DNA from 3 places in the Rhizobium sp. WSM1328 genome. Region 2 is predicted to be linked to each of the others. Evidence: predicted binding sites of a transcription regulator. Region 2 holds the regulator's gene; each other region holds the start of a gene.
What was found. The regulator LexA, encoded in region 2, represses DNA repair genes until DNA is damaged. The targets are predictions, from matches to a motif close to TGTTCNNNNTGTGTTCNG.
Positions count from the first base shown of each region.

Region 1: the regulator LexA is predicted to act here: its motif matches at 4,122-4,139, upstream of AC2444_RS14275 (ATP-dependent helicase).
Region 3: the regulator LexA is predicted to act here: its motif matches at 3,112-3,129, upstream of uvrA (excinuclease ABC subunit UvrA).

Region 1 covers NZ_CM172788.1:2,795,871-2,800,919, reverse strand. Annotated here, with positions in the region: gene pncA (bifunctional nicotinamidase/pyrazinamidase) at 1-12, opposite strand, end outside; gene AC2444_RS14285 (EF-hand domain-containing protein) at 327-824, opposite strand; gene AC2444_RS14280 (hypothetical protein) at 1,227-1,574, shown strand; gene AC2444_RS14275 (ATP-dependent helicase) at 1,599-4,079, opposite strand; gene AC2444_RS14270 (VOC family protein) at 4,327-4,803, shown strand.
Region 2 covers NZ_CM172788.1:1,770,738-1,775,786, reverse strand. Annotated here, with positions in the region: gene eno (phosphopyruvate hydratase) at 1-985, opposite strand, end outside; gene kdsA (3-deoxy-8-phosphooctulonate synthase) at 1,123-1,968, opposite strand; gene AC2444_RS09150 (VOC family protein) at 1,965-2,861, opposite strand; gene lexA (transcriptional repressor LexA) at 3,060-3,779, shown strand; partial or broken gene AC2444_RS09140 (ComEC/Rec2 family competence protein) at 3,760-5,049, opposite strand, start outside.
Region 3 covers NZ_CM172788.1:1,904,988-1,910,036, reverse strand. Annotated here, with positions in the region: gene gyrA (DNA gyrase subunit A) at 1-877, opposite strand, end outside; gene AC2444_RS09820 (MarC family protein) at 1,114-1,761, shown strand; gene AC2444_RS09815 (hypothetical protein) at 1,784-2,149, opposite strand; gene AC2444_RS09810 (single-stranded DNA-binding protein) at 2,458-2,967, opposite strand; gene uvrA (excinuclease ABC subunit UvrA) at 3,252-5,049, shown strand, end outside.

The DNA.
Region 1 (5,049 bases), 1.0 Mb from region 2:
CAGCGCTTTCATCAAGGCCAATCCCTTCGCTTTATTGCAGTGTAAGACGCCAAGCACACTGAATGGATCAACTAGTGGATTTCCAGACGCGGACGCGCAAGTGTTAAATCTGGCACTAGCGGTAGTAAGTCGTCGAAACAGAATGCTCTAATGCAATCATTACGATAGCTGGCGGCGGTTCTCGTGTTGAAATCGAACGGAGGGGAAGGCGCGTGCATGATTTCCGCATCGCGGACACAGCCCGCGACGGCGGCAATTGCCGCGTAGGACGCTTTTGTGCGGCATCGATGGATCGAGGCTCCCCCGGCAGAGCCCGGATCTCCCGGCTAGGCCGCCGCCACGTTGTCGGCTGCAGAATCACCTGCTGCGGCGGAAGCGCCGTAGGTATTGCGGTAGGCCTGAAGGGCCGTCTGCATGTCGCTCAGCACTTTGGTCAGGAGCGGATCGCTGTCGCCTGAAGTCTTGATGCTGTTCGGATCGGCGGCAAGAAATTCAGACTCGGTCAACTTGCCGTCGCCATTCGTATCCATTGCGGCGAAGACACCCTTGGAAGCGCCCTCGCTCTGATCGCCGCCGTCGCCCTGATCGTCACTGCCGTCGGTCTTCTGCATGGACAGCATCAGCGACAGGATGTCGGCGGTAATCTTCTTGACGATATCGGTGCTGCTGTCGTCGCTGTCGGTCGACGCCGTGGCCGAAGTCGAGGACTGCGAGGCGGCGGCCAACTCGTCCGCCGAAATGACGCCGTCGCCATTCTTGTCCAGACTGGAAAGCGGAGACTGATATTGAGTTAAGGTGCTGCCGAGAGATGAAACACTGGTCACTGGAACCTCCTTTGAAAAGTTCGTCGTGAAGCCCGCCTTTCATGGGCGGGCAGCCTCTGGGCTAAGCTGATTTGCGAAAGGCGTCAAAGCGACGTTTTGACAGGGCGGAAGTGCGATTGACGATGTGAGGCAACGCACGTTAACCTTTTCGGTTACCAAAGTTTTTCATTGGATTTATTGGCTTTTTTTGGCGGTCGGTTTGTCTGGGCGCGATTAAATCCATGCCGGTGTTGGCCCGAAATTGCCGTAATGGAGCACGTGGAGGAGCTATGGGCGGAGTGTTCGGGTTTGCGCGGCTGCGGCATTTCGTCTGCTTTCCGCGAGGGGCGACTTCAGGTCGACCTTGCTCCGGGTGATGATTTCTGCCTTTCTTACCCTTAGAAGCAAGACGGAAGCGAAGCCATGCCAGAGCCGGATCTCGACGAAAAGATCGACGCGACGTTTCGCAACGGGTCGCTGACGGCGGCCGGGATCATCCTTGGTTTCTCGCTCAATTTCATCAGTGTCTGGGTTTCCAATCCTAATGACTGGACCAGCATCGATATTCTGCCGATGCTGTTCCTGACCGTGGGCATCGCCGTCCAGGTGAAAGTCTTTGCCGATCTGCTGGCGCGGGACTCCCTGTTTGCCGCCAAATATGACCGGTCTCGCCGGCTCTTTCTGATCGGATTGGGAATCGTCGCGGCGGGAATGGGCATTGCCCTGATCAACGATGTTCTCGGGCTCGGAAGGATGCGGATGCTCGGGTAAACTTCGCGTCATACTGACGCGAGGTCAGACGCGCTCGACGAACCCGTCCAAGACCCGCTTCTGTCCGGCCCGGTCGAACTCAATCGTCAGCTTGTTGCCCTCGATGCCGGTGATGTTGCCGTTGCCGAATTTCAGGTGGAACACGCGATCGCCGGGGGTGAATCTCGACGGTTCCGACGATGTCGATTTCGCCACCAGCTCACCTTCGATCGTGCGCCCCTTCGGGCCGCTTTCGCCGTAACCTATGCGTTCGACGGCGTGGCCGGAGCGGGTGCCCCAATTGTCGCGTGTGGCGTCGGTCTTGTTGGCCTGGGCGCGTTTCCAGCCGGGCGTGGAATAGGAATTGGTGAAGGGTTCGGCCTTGTCGAAGCGGGACTGGCCGTAGCCGCCGCGGCCGTACCCGCCGTAGCTTTGCTCCATTTCGGCGACCTCGACATGGGTTTCCGGCAGTTCATCGAGGAAACGCGAGGGCAGGGTCGATTGCCAGAGGCCGTGGATGCGGCGGTTGGAGACGAACCAGATGTGGCAGCGGTGCTTGGCGCGGGTGATGCCGACATAGGCGAGGCGGCGTTCCTCCTCCAGGCCGGCGCGGCCGCTCTCATCCAGCGAGCGCTGGTGCGGGAAGAGTCCTTCCTCCCAGCCGGGAAGGAAGACGGTGTCGAATTCGAGACCCTTGGCCGAGTGCAGCGTCATGATCGAGACGGCATCGAGGTTCTCGTTGGTTTCGGCATCCATCACCAGGGAGACGTGTTCGAGGAAGCCGCGCATCGACTCGAAGCTTTCCATCGAGCGGATCAGTTCCTTGAGGTTTTCGAGGCGGCCGGGTGCTTCGGCGCTCTTGTCGTTCTTCCACATGTCGGTATAGCCGGACTCTTCGAGAATCTGCTCGGCAAGTTCGGTATGCGGCGTGTTTTCAAGCAGTTCCTGCCATCGGCGGAAAGATTGAATTACGTCGAAGAGCGCCTTTCGCGCCTTCGGCTTCAGCTCGTCTGTCTCGATGATGTCGGCGGCTGCCGCAAGCATCGGGATATCGCGGGCACGGGCATAGTCGTGCAGCGCGCGCACCGTCGTATCGCCGAGGCCGCGCTTCGGTGTGTTGACGATGCGCTCGAAAGCGAGGTCGTCGGCCGACTGCGCAACGAGGCGGAAATAGGCCATGGCATCGCGGATCTCGAGGCGCTCGTAGAAGCGCGGGCCGCCGATAACGCGATAGTTGAGGCCGAGGGTGACGAAGCGGTCTTCGAATTCGCGCATCTGGAAGGAGGCGCGCACGAGGATCGCCATGTCGTTCAAGAGATGCTTGCCCCGCTGGAGTTGCTCGATCTCCTCGCCGATGGCGCGGGCTTCCTCCTCCGAGTCCCAGGAGGCGTGGACCTGCACCTTGGCGTCGTCCGGATCGGAGCGGTCGGTGAACAGCGTCTTGCCGAGGCGACCTTCATTATGGGCGATCAGATGGGCGGCGGCCCCGAGGATATGTTCGGTCGAACGATAGTTGCGCTCGAGCTTGATGACCTTGGCGCCGGGGAAATCCTTCTCGAAACGCAGGATATTGTCGACCTCGGCGCCGCGCCAGCCATAGATCGACTGATCGTCGTCGCCAACGCAGCAGACGTTCTGCAGCTCGCCCTTAGGGCGCTGAGCGAGAAGCCTGAGCCACATGTACTGGGCCGTGTTGGTATCCTGGTACTCGTCGACGAGGATATAGCGGAAGCGGCCGTGATATTCCTTCAGGAGATCCGGGTTTTTGCGGAAGATCGCGATCGGATGCATCAGCAGGTCGCCGAAGTCGCAGGCGTTCAGCGTCGTCAGGCGCGCCTGATAGGCAAAATAGAGATCGCGGCCACGGCCGTTGGCAAAGGCGCGGGCATCACCCTCGGGGATGTCGGCGGGGCCGAGGCCCTTGTTCTTCCAGGTATCGACCATGCCGGCGAACTGCTTGGCTGGCCAGCGCTTGTCGTCGAGACCTTCGGCCTGAATGAGCTGCTTGATGAGGCGGACGACGTCGTCGGTGTCGAGAATGGTGAAATCGGAGCGCAGGCCGACAAGCTCGCCGTGGCGGCGCAGAAGTTTGACGCCGATCGAATGGAAGGTGCCGAGCCACGGCATGCCTTCGACGGCGCCGCCGACGAGCAGCGCGATGCGCTCCTTCATCTCGCGGGCGGCCTTATTGGTGAAGGTGACGGCGAGGATCTGCGAGGGGAAGGCGCGGCCGGTGTTGAGGATATGGGCGATGCGGGTCGTCAGTACGCGCGTCTTGCCGGTGCCGGCGCCGGCGAGCACGAGGACGGAGCCTTCAAGCGTTTCGACGGCTTCGGTCTGCTCGGGGTTCAACCCGGCGAGATAATCCGGTCGCTTGCCGCCGTCGCGAGCCGCCATGGCGCGGGCGGCGATGCCGCCACCGGCGGCGGGCGCCCGTTCGGCGGGTGCGGCAGGCGGCTGCGGCTTGCGCGCCATCTCGCCCGGCTCTTCGTCGAAGAAGGGCATATCGTCGAAACTATTGCTCATGGCGCGTAATGTAGTGATTCGGGAAGGAAAGACCAGAAAAGATGTTCTGCTTTCATTCCCGAGCCGGCGCTATTCCAGGCGGTATGTTGCGGGCGGTAATGCCGCCGCCGAGCCCGGCTGTAGCCGCGATGCGGGCGGGCGGGGCTGAAAATACCAATCGCGGCCTGTCGGATCAGGCGCCGGTGAGGCGTCCTTGGGTCATCGGACAGCAGTCCGGATCAACACCCGTCAACAAGGAGGCCGTTTCATGCCGAAGATCGTTTCAAATCTCTGGTTCGCCGAGGAAGCCCGCGAAGCCGTCGAATTCTACGTGTCTGTCATCCCGGACTCCAGGATGGGCCGCACCACCATATTGCCGGCGGAAACGCCGAGCGGGCCTCCCGGCAGCGTCGAGCTGATCGAGTTCACGCTCGCTGACCAGGCCTTCCTGGCCATGAAGGCCGGCCCGCTCGATAGTTTCAACCATTCCTTCTCGATCGCGATTCTCGTGGAAAGCCAGGCCGAGATCGATCGGATATGGGATGCTTTCTTAGGCAATGGCGGCACGCCGGAGGCCTGCGGCTGGCTGAAGGACCGCTGGGGCCTTTCCTGGCAGATCGTGCCGCGTGTGCTCTCGGAGATGATCGCCGACAGCGACCGTGAGCGGGCCAGGCGCGTGACCGAAGTGATGCTCGGCATGGTCAAGATCGATGTCGCCGCGCTCGAGGATGCGTTCAACGGCTGAGAGGCCTGCGGAGAGATGATCGCAATATCCAGCGCATGATCGTCATGCGCCCATTTCTCTAAGAATATCCCAAGTTTTCGAACGTCATATGGCCCGTCGCACATCGATATTCACCGATCGAAGCTGGCTCTCCGCCTGCCGACCGCTGATTTTCGAGACCTCGAATCACGGGCGACATTGCACACCTTTTTCATCTTTCTGTCACGTCGTGAAATGTGCTGATACCGCGATGGCGTCTTTCTCCAC
Region 2 (5,049 bases):
CGCCCATGCGGATACCGTCGCGAAGACGGGCGGAGTTGGTGACGAAGAGATCATCGCCGACGAGCTGGGTCTTCTTGCCGGCTAGGTCGGTCAGCGTCTTCCAGCCATCCCAGTCGTCTTCGGCCATGCCGTCCTCGATCGAGATGATCGGATACTTGGCGGCGAGTTCGGCCAGATATTCGGCCATGGCGCCCGATTCCAGCGTGCGGCCTTCCCCTTCGAGAACGTATTTGCCGTCCTTGAAGAATTCCGTCGAGGCGCAGTCGAGGCCGAGGCACATGTCGTCGCCCGGCTTGTAGCCGGCTTTCTCGATCGACTTCATGATGAAGTCGAGAGCTTCCGGCGCGCTCTTCAGGCCCGGTGCGAAACCGCCTTCATCGCCGACATTGGTGTTATGGCCCTGTGCGGCAAGTTCCTTGCGCAGCGTATGGAAGACTTCCGAACCCATGCGCACGGCTTCGGCGATCGAATCGGCGCCGACCGGCAGGATCATGAATTCCTGGAAATCGATCGGGTTGTCGGCATGGGCACCACCATTGATGATGTTCATCATCGGCACTGGCAGCAGGCTGGCGGAAGCACCGCCGACATAGCGGTAGAGCGGCAGGCCGGACGCCTGGGCGGCAGCCTTGGCGACGGCGAGCGACACGCCAAGGATGGCGTTGGCGCCGAGACGCGACTTGTTCGGCGTGCCGTCCAGCTCGATCATGATGTTGTCGATCTGGATCTGGTTTTCGGCGTCGATGCCGCCGATCGCGTCGAAGATCTCGGTGTTGGCGGCTTCGACCGCCTTTTCGACGCCCTTGCCCAGGTAGCGCTTGCCGCCGTCACGCAGTTCGACCGCCTCATGCGCGCCCGTCGAGGCGCCCGAGGGAACGGCCGCGCGGCCCATGCTGCCATCTTCGAGATAGACATCGACTTCGACGGTGGGGTTGCCACGGCTATCGAGAATCTCGCGGGCGATGATATCGGTGATTGCAGTCATGGGTTCTTCCTGCTCGGTGGGTGATAAATGGTTCGAAACCTGTCTTAGTCGAAGGCGTGCAAATTACAATGCTGCAATAGCCTTCGGACCAGCGTTCGGATGTGGCCTATAGCACGATCATGTCAGACTGTTGAACGTCAAGCCTTGGCGACCGCATCGAAGGCGAGCAGCTTTTCGAGAAGCCGCGGCATGTCCTTGAGATAGACCATGTTCGGGCCGTCGGAAGGGGCATTGTCGGGGTCCTGATGGGTTTCGACGAAGACGCCGGCAATACCGGCAGCCACTGCTGCCCGCGCCAGGGTTTCTACGAATTCCCGCTGACCGCCGGAGGAATCGCCCTGCCCGCCCGGCTGCGCTACGGAATGGGTCGCATCGAAGACAACGGGCGCACCCATCGCCGCCATGATCGGCAGCGAGCGCATGTCGGAAACCAGCGTATTGTAACCAAAGGAGGCGCCGCGCTCGCAAAGCAGCACGTTCGGATTGCCGCTGGCGTTGAGCTTCTTCAGAACATTCTTCATATCCCAGGGAGCGAGGAACTGGCCCTTCTTGACATTGACGACGCGGCCGGTCTTGGCGGCGGCGATGAGAAGGTCGGTCTGGCGGCAGAGGAAGGCCGGGATCTGCAGGACGTCGACGACCTTTGCCACCTCCGCGCATTGCTCGGCGGTATGAACGTCGGTCAGGACGGGAAAGCCGAACTCCTTTTTGAGGTCGGCAAAGACCTCCATGCCTTTTTCAATCCCGATACCGCGTTCGGCCGACAGCGAGGTGCGGTTCGCCTTGTCGAAGGAGCTCTTGTAAACGAGGCCGATGCCGAGCTTGCCGCAAAGCTCCTTCAGCGTGCCGGCGACCATGAAGGCGTGGTCGCGGCTCTCCATCTGGCAGGGACCGGCAATCAGCGACAGGCGGCCGGTATTGGAAAAGCTGACCTGGCCTTGGCCTTCGCCGATCCTGACTTCGGAATTCGTATCAGTGCTCATCGTGTTTCCTCGAAGGCGAAGAGCGTGCCCTGCCCGGGCGCGGGCTTCACCAGAATGCGATTGTTCTTGCGCGCGTATGTCACCCCGTTAGCAGCCAAATGCGCTTCTGTCACGGCAAGATCGGCGACAGCGAAGAGGATTGCCCGGCCGCGCAGGCCACGATCTGCGGATGAGCCGACGATGTCGAAATAGGCCTCCAACCCTTCCGCCGTCATCAGGCTGATTTTGGCATTCGACGCCGGGATATTGACGCCGAAACCGGTTTTCTCGACTGCCGATTGCACCACGGCGAGGCTGACGAAGGCAGCGAAGGCGGCAGCATCAGGCGCGCAAAGCGCTATCTCGACTATGCCGGTGACGCCATTGGCATGCGTCTCCAGCACGGCGCGGTCGGCCGGCAGCGGATTGACGCGCTCGACGGTAAATAGCAGGAGATCAGGCGCGCGCAGATCGCCGGCAAAAGCCAGCTTGAAGCCGGCAATCGTCTCAGAACCGTCCGGCATCGTCATCGGCCGGGTGAACTGCAGCATCTCGCCGGCGCTCGATCCGTTACCGACGAAATTCTGATGATCGATGCCGGCATCCTTGCTGCCAAAAGCCAGCCCCGAAAGCCCCTCCGCGCCGCAGCGGAAGCGGAAAGCCTGATTGCGGGCGGTGAAGACATTGCCTTGGCGCGCCGACGCCTCGCTCTCCTCGACGCTCGCAATCCCGAGCGGCTCCAGATAGGTCTTGTCAGCAAAGAAGACGCAGGCATTCTCCGTTCCGAAGGGATGGCGCGCATCGGGGGCAACGGTGAAGCCGAGCTTGCCGAGCCTCTCGCGCGCCAGATCGATATTGACGACCGGCAGCACGACATGATCCAGCGGGTGCGGTTTGGCGGAGTGCTCGTTCATGATATCCCTCCCTGACACGGCAAGAGATGTGCGACAGCGCTTCCCTCAACGCAAGACTTCTGTGCCAATCCGGCGAATGAAAATAAAAATCTCAACGAGTTGGCGCCAAGTTTTACGGAAATTTAGCTACTTGCGGAACACATATGGAACATATAGTGTCTGTTCTGGATTTGTTTCAATCACGAGGTCACAACGTCGATGCTCACGCGCAAACAACAGGAGCTTCTCCTTTTCATTCATGAGCGCATGAAGGAATCCGGCGTTCCGCCATCTTTCGACGAAATGAAGGATGCTCTGGACCTCGCCTCGAAGTCCGGGATTCATCGCCTGATTACGGCGCTCGAGGAGAGAGGCTTCATTCGCCGCCTACCGAACCGCGCCCGTGCGCTCGAGGTCATCAAGCTTCCGGAGGCCTACAGCCCCAGCATCCAGCCGCGGCGCGGCTTTTCGCCGAGCGTCATCGAAGGCAGCCTGGGCAAACCTCAGCCGGTCGCCGCCCCTGCTCCCGCAAAACCCGTCGCCGACAACGGCAACTCGGTTTCCGTGCCGGTCATGGGCAGAATCGCCGCCGGTGTGCCGATCTCGGCGATCCAGAACAACACCCACGACATCGCCGTTCCGGCCGACATGCTCGGTTCCGGTGAACATTATGCCCTGGAGGTCAAGGGCGATTCGATGATCGACGCCGGCATCTTCGACGGCGACACCGTGATCATCCGCAATGGCAGCACCGCAAGTCCTGGCGACATTGTTGTTGCACTCGTCGATGACGAAGAAGCGACACTCAAGCGCTTCCGCCGCAAGGGCGCCTCGATCGCACTGGAAGCGGCCAACCCGGCTTACGAGACCCGGATTTTCGGACCAGACCGTGTTAAGGTGCAGGGCAAACTCGTCGGCCTCATTCGCCGCTATCACTGACATCGGTTAGGCCGGATTCGGTAAAGCTGTTGCTGCGCCAGTCAAAGGCGCGATGGCGCATCCATGGTCGCGACAATGCGTCAAATGCGGTTGCCACCTCCAGGCCGGCGTCCGCGAAGCGCAACTCGATGGATCCGGTCCTGCGCAGCGTCTCGCCGGTGAAGAGCGTCGCACCTGAGCGGCAGCTGTTGAAACGCAGGCGGACCGACGTCACGATGATATCGGCCGCGTCGCATGCCGGGCCGAGATAGGCGGCATTGTCGATGACAGCAACCACACGACCATTGCCAAGCCTTGATGCGCACCAGGCCCTCTTGACGCAGGAAAAGCGGTTTGCTTCACCGGCCGCTGCGGCCGCCCGCATCGCTGTCCTCGCTTCGTTCTGCTGATCGCGGGAAAGCTTGACGCGGCGGTCTTCTCCTACCTGCGGGATAGCAGGACCATCCAGCATCTTCGGCGGATCATGTCTCGGCAGGACCAGGGCTCTCTGCCACTGGTCGAAGATGAAATCCGGTGGTCTTTCACGGTTGGAAGCCATTGCTGCCGCTTCGACCACCGCGACGAGACTGCCATCCTCCGAAATCACCAGATCCGGCGGCCGGGGAACCGGTAGAAGCAACAGGATGAGCGTTGCGACCGCGATGATTGATGTGCCGATATGGCGCAGCCGGGTGCGGAGCAGCGTCAGCAGCAGAAAGCCTGCCACGGCGACCGCGAAATACCAGGCGGGCAAGCGGCCGACGTCGATATTGCCATCCCAGCCGGACACCGTCTTTGCGACCGCGATCACCAGATCGAGGCCGAATCCGACGACCTTCCAGGGCAAAACATCCAGACCGAAAGGCATGAGCAGCATCGCCAGCAAGCCGGCCGGCATGACGATGAAGGAGATGATCGGCATCGTCGCGAGGTTTGCCGGCAGGCCGTAGGCGGTCAGGCGATGAAAATGCTCGATCGAAAACAGCGCGGTGGAAAAACCGCCGATCAGCGAAGTCAGGAAGACGCCGCCGAAGAAACCGGCAACCGTAACGACGGGCCTGATGATAGGTAGCTTCAGAAAGGCGTTTTCGCGGACGCGCCGGTCCTTCCACAACTGATAACCCGAGACCAGCGCCAATGTCGCGGCAAAGGACATCTGGAAGCTCGGACCTAAGACCTCGGACGGTGAAATGAGGATGATGACGAGGGCGGAAAGCGCGACATTGCGCAGGCTGATCGACGGCCGGTCGAAGAAGACGGCAATCAACATGATGGCCATCATGATGAAAGC
Region 3 (5,049 bases), 130 kb from region 2:
TGCGCTTGTCGCGCACCAGCTCGGCCATCTTCTCGATCATCGTCGCCTTGTTCACCTGGTAGGGAATCTCGGTGATGATGATCTGCTCGCGGTCACCGCGCATCGGCTCGATGGCGGCGACACCGCGCATGATGACGGAGCCGCGGCCGGTCTCATAAGCCGAGCGGATGCCGGCACGGCCGAGGATCTTCGCGCCCGTCGGGAAATCGGGACCGGGAATGATCTGGATCAGTTCCGGCAGCTCGATTGCCGGATCGTCGATCAGCGCGATGCAGCCGTCGATGACTTCGGAGAGATTGTGCGGCGGGATGTTGGTCGCCATGCCGACTGCGATGCCGCCGGCGCCGTTGACGAGCAGGTTCGGGAACTTGGCGGGCACCACGACCGGCTCGGAAAGCGTGCCGTCGTAGTTGTCGCGGAAATCGACGGTTTCCTTGTCGAGATCGTCGAGCAGCGAGTGGGCAGCCTTTTCGAGGCGGCATTCGGTATAACGTTCGGCCGCCGGCGGATCACCATCGACCGAACCGAAATTGCCCTGACCGTCGATCAGCGGCAGACGCAGCGACCAGGGCTGCGCCATGCGGGCGAGCGCATCATAGATCGCGGAATTGCCGTGCGGATGGAATTTACCCATCACGTCACCGGTGACGCGGGCGCATTTGACGTATTTCTTGTTCCAGTCGATGCCGAGTTCGGACATGCCGTAGAGGATGCGCCGGTGCACGGGCTTCAGGCCGTCGCGCACGTCGGGCAGCGCGCGGCTGACGATGACGCTCATGGCGTAATCGAGATACGACCGCTGCATTTCCTCCATGATGGAGATGGGCTCGATGCCTGGCGGGAGCTTCCCGCCGCCGGGGGGTGTTTGCTCAGTCAAAACAGATCACGATCTCTTCTAGAATCACTTGAAGATTTATAGCGGAAAGCCTGTTGCCGCGCCAATTTCACAGCGCGTTTTGAACAGGCTTTTGCGGCTTAAAGAGGGTAAAACATGCAAGTTGCGCGGCCGGACCGGACAAATCCGCCGCGGGCCGCCGCGGGATATTTGCCAAATCGGAATCCCCGCTTCACAATCATAAAAACCACGCACCCATATGGGGTTCCGGAGAGCCGATGGCAAGCGCCGACCAATTGATCAACGCCTTCACGACGCTGCTCGTCACCATCGATCCACCGGGGCTTGCGCCGATCTTTCTGGGCCTGACGACGGGCATGAGCCGAACCGAGCGCAAGCAGGTGGCGCTGCGCGGCTCGGTCATCGCCTTCATCATCCTTGCCGTCTTCGCGCTTTTCGGCGCGGGCGTGCTCGGGGTGCTCGGGATTTCGATCGGCGCCTTCCGCATCGCCGGCGGGCTGCTGCTGTTCTGGATCGCATTCGAGATGGTGTTCGAGAGGCGGCAGGAGCGCAAGGAGAAGGCGACCGAGGCGGCGATCACCAAGGATCATATCGAGAATATCGCCGTCTTCCCGCTCGCCTTGCCGCTGATCGCCGGCCCGGGCGCGATCTCGGCGACGATCCTGCTTGCCGGCACGCTCGCCACCTCGATCGGGAAAGCGCAGCTGATCGGCGTCATTGCCGCCAATCTGCTCCTGACCTTCGTCATGCTGCTCATCGCCGAAAGGCTGGACCGTTTTCTCGGCGTCACCGGCCGGGCGATCCTGACGCGACTCCTCGGCGTCATCCTCGCCGCGCTTGCCGCACAATTCGTCGTCGACGGGGCAAAGTCGGCGTTCAATCTCATCAGCGCGACGCCGCACTGAAAAACCTTGAGCGCCTTTCAATCTAAACTGCGAGAAGTGCGAACGCCTCATTCGGCGTTTCAGGAACCTGCTCCATAGTCAAAGCGCGCACGATAGCTCTCGTCAACTCGCGAAAAATATCTATCGACGAACCTATGTCCGAATGTGCCATTCGATCAAAGGAGAGAATTCCAAAACTAGGTAATGCAGCCTCACCAAGATCCTCTATCCCCTTGAACAGGCCCGGCATGTATTCCGCGGCAAATCCGGTAAGCACTTTGTGGTGACTTGGAGCAAGTGATAGGGACCACCTCTCTCCCTTGGTACGTTCAATCGGGACATTCACCTGCAGACCTTGCGTTTTAGTGGACTTATCCAGGGTAACTGACAGCAGACCATGTACAGTCATGCCTCCAACCGGCCGAGCTATTTCCGCAGCCACGTTCGTCCGATGAGGAGTGCCTTCTCCGCTGGCGAAAACTTTACTCTCCCACAGACGGCATCGAGTTGAATCCATCGACGGCGGTGACTCGTCCAACCAAAGTCGGAGGCGCGTACCGGAAGCTCTATTAAAGATGTGGCAGCTCATTCAGAATTCCCCAAATTCCGGCCGATGTGGTCTGAATCATCTGCCGCGAAATCAAAGAAAAAGAGCATGACGCCATCCAAGGCATCATGCTCTCTCACGTCTCTCACCAAGCCAGGAAAGGCTATCGATCAGAACGGGATATCGTCGTCGAGATCCCGCGAGAAGTTGCCGCCGCCGCCACCGCCGCGGCTCGGCGATGAAGCGGGAGCCGGGGCGCCGTAATCGTCGCCATAATCGTTGCCGCCGGCGCCACTGCCACGGCCGCCGCTCGCGCCGCCGCCTTCACCGCGGCCGTCGAGCATCGTCAGTGTCGAACCGAAACCCTGCAGCACCACTTCCGTGCTGTAGCGATCCTGGCCCTGCTGGTCCTGCCATTTGCGGGTCTGCAGCTGGCCTTCGATATAGAGCTTGGCGCCCTTTTTCACATATTGCTCGACGACCTTGCAGAGGCCCTCGTTGAAGACGACGACAGTGTGCCATTCGGTCTTCTCACGGCGCTCGCCGGAATTGCGATCGCGCCACGTCTCCGAGGTCGCGATACGAAGATTGGCGATCGGCCGGCCATCCTGAGTGCGGCGGATTTCGGGGTCCGCACCGACGTTTCCAATCAGAATTACCTTATTCACACTACCAGCCATACTTCTCACCCTGCCTGCCGCCCTGCCCGGCGGCGTTTAATCGATCGGCGCACCTTAAACCATCACGGACCGCCGATGCGCATGGGCGGCATTTAATCCACATCTTTATCCCATCAGAAAGCCGCATGCACTCATCAGGAATTTTGTTCTTTATTTGTTCTAGTTTATCCGTATGATCCTGTCAACAGAATCGAAAACCTTGAGCCCTTGCGGATATTCAGCCTCGACTCGCCCGTCGGCATCACTAAATAAGGGCTGTTATCCAGAAAACCAAAGCAGAGACGATGAGCGAACTGAAGACGATCTCCATCCGCGGCGCGCGCGAGCATAATCTGAAGAGCATCGATCTCGATCTGCCGCGTAACAAGCTGATCGTCATGACCGGGCTTTCGGGTTCCGGCAAGTCCTCGCTTGCGTTCGACACGATCTATGCCGAGGGCCAGCGGCGTTATGTCGAGAGCCTGTCGGCCTATGCCCGGCAGTTCCTCGAAATGATGCAGAAGCCCGACGTCGACCAGATCGACGGCCTGTCGCCGGCGATCTCGATCGAGCAGAAGACCACCTCGCGCAATCCGCGCTCGACGGTCGGCACCGTCACCGAGATCTACGACTACATGCGCCTGCTCTTTGCCCGCGTCGGCGTTCCCTATTCGCCAGCGACCGGCCTGCCGATCGAGAGCCAGACCGTCAGCCAGATGGTCGACCGCATTCTCGATTTCGGCGAGGGCACCCGTCTTTATATTCTTGCGCCACTCGTGCGCGGGCGCAAAGGCGAGTACAAAAAAGAGCTGGCCGAGCTGATGAAGAAGGGTTTTCAGCGCGTCAAGGTCGACGGCCAGTTCTATGAGATCGCTGAAGCGCCGGTGCTCGACAAGAAATATAAGCACGATATCGACGTGGTGGTCGACCGCATCGTCGTGCGCTCGGATGTCTCGGCGCGGCTGGCCGACAGTCTGGAGACTTGCCTGAAACTCGCCGACGGGCTGGCGGTCGCCGAATTCGCCGACAAGCCGCTGCCGCTGGAAGAGACGTCGGCCGGCGGCTCGGCCAACAAGTCGCTGAACGAGACACATGAGCGCGTGCTGTTTTCGGAAAAATTCGCTTGCCCGGTCTCCGGCTTCACCATTCCCGAGATCGAACCCAGGCTGTTCTCCTTCAACAACCCGTTCGGCGCCTGCCCGACCTGTGACGGCCTCGGCGCCCAGCAGAAGATCGATCCGGATCTGATCGTGCCCGAGCCCGAGCGGACGCTGCGCGACGGGGCGATCGCGCCCTGGGCCAAGTCGACCTCGCCCTATTACAATCAGACGCTGGAAGCGCTCGGCAAACATTACGGCTTCAAGCTCGGCACCCGCTGGAACGATCTCACCGACGAGGCCAAAGACGTCATCCTCAACGGAACCAACGACAAGATCGAATTCCACTACGCCGACGGCGCCCGCTCCTATACGACGCAGAAGAATTTCGAGGGCATCATCACCAATCTCGAGCGCCGCTGGAAGGAGACCGACTCCGCTTGGGCGCGCGAAGATATCGAACGCTTCATGTCGGCGGCCCCCTGCCCTTCCTGCAACGGCTTCCGCCTGAAGCCGGAGGCCTTGGCGGTGAAGATCGACACGCTGCATATCGGCGAAGTGACTGGTATGTCGATCCGTGTTGCCCGCGATTGGTTCGAGACGCTGCCGGCAAGCTTCAACGCCAAGCAGAACGAGATTGCCGTGCGCATCCTCAAGGAAATCCGCGACCGGCTGCGCTTCCTCAATGATGTCGGCCTGGAATATCTCAGCCTGTCGCGCAATTCCGGCACGCTGTCGGGCGGCGAAAGCCAGCGCATCCGGCTTGCCTCGCAGATCGGCTCCGGGCTGACGGGCGTGCTCTATGTGCTCGACGAGCCGTCGATCGGCTTGCATCAGCGTGACAATGCCCGGCTGCTCGACACGCTGAAGCACCTGCGCGACATCGGCAACACCGTCATTGTCGTGGAACATGACGAGGATGCGATCATGACGGCCGACGACGTGGTCGATATCGGCCCGGCGGCCGGCATTCACGGCGGTCAGGTCATTGCCCATGGTACGCCGC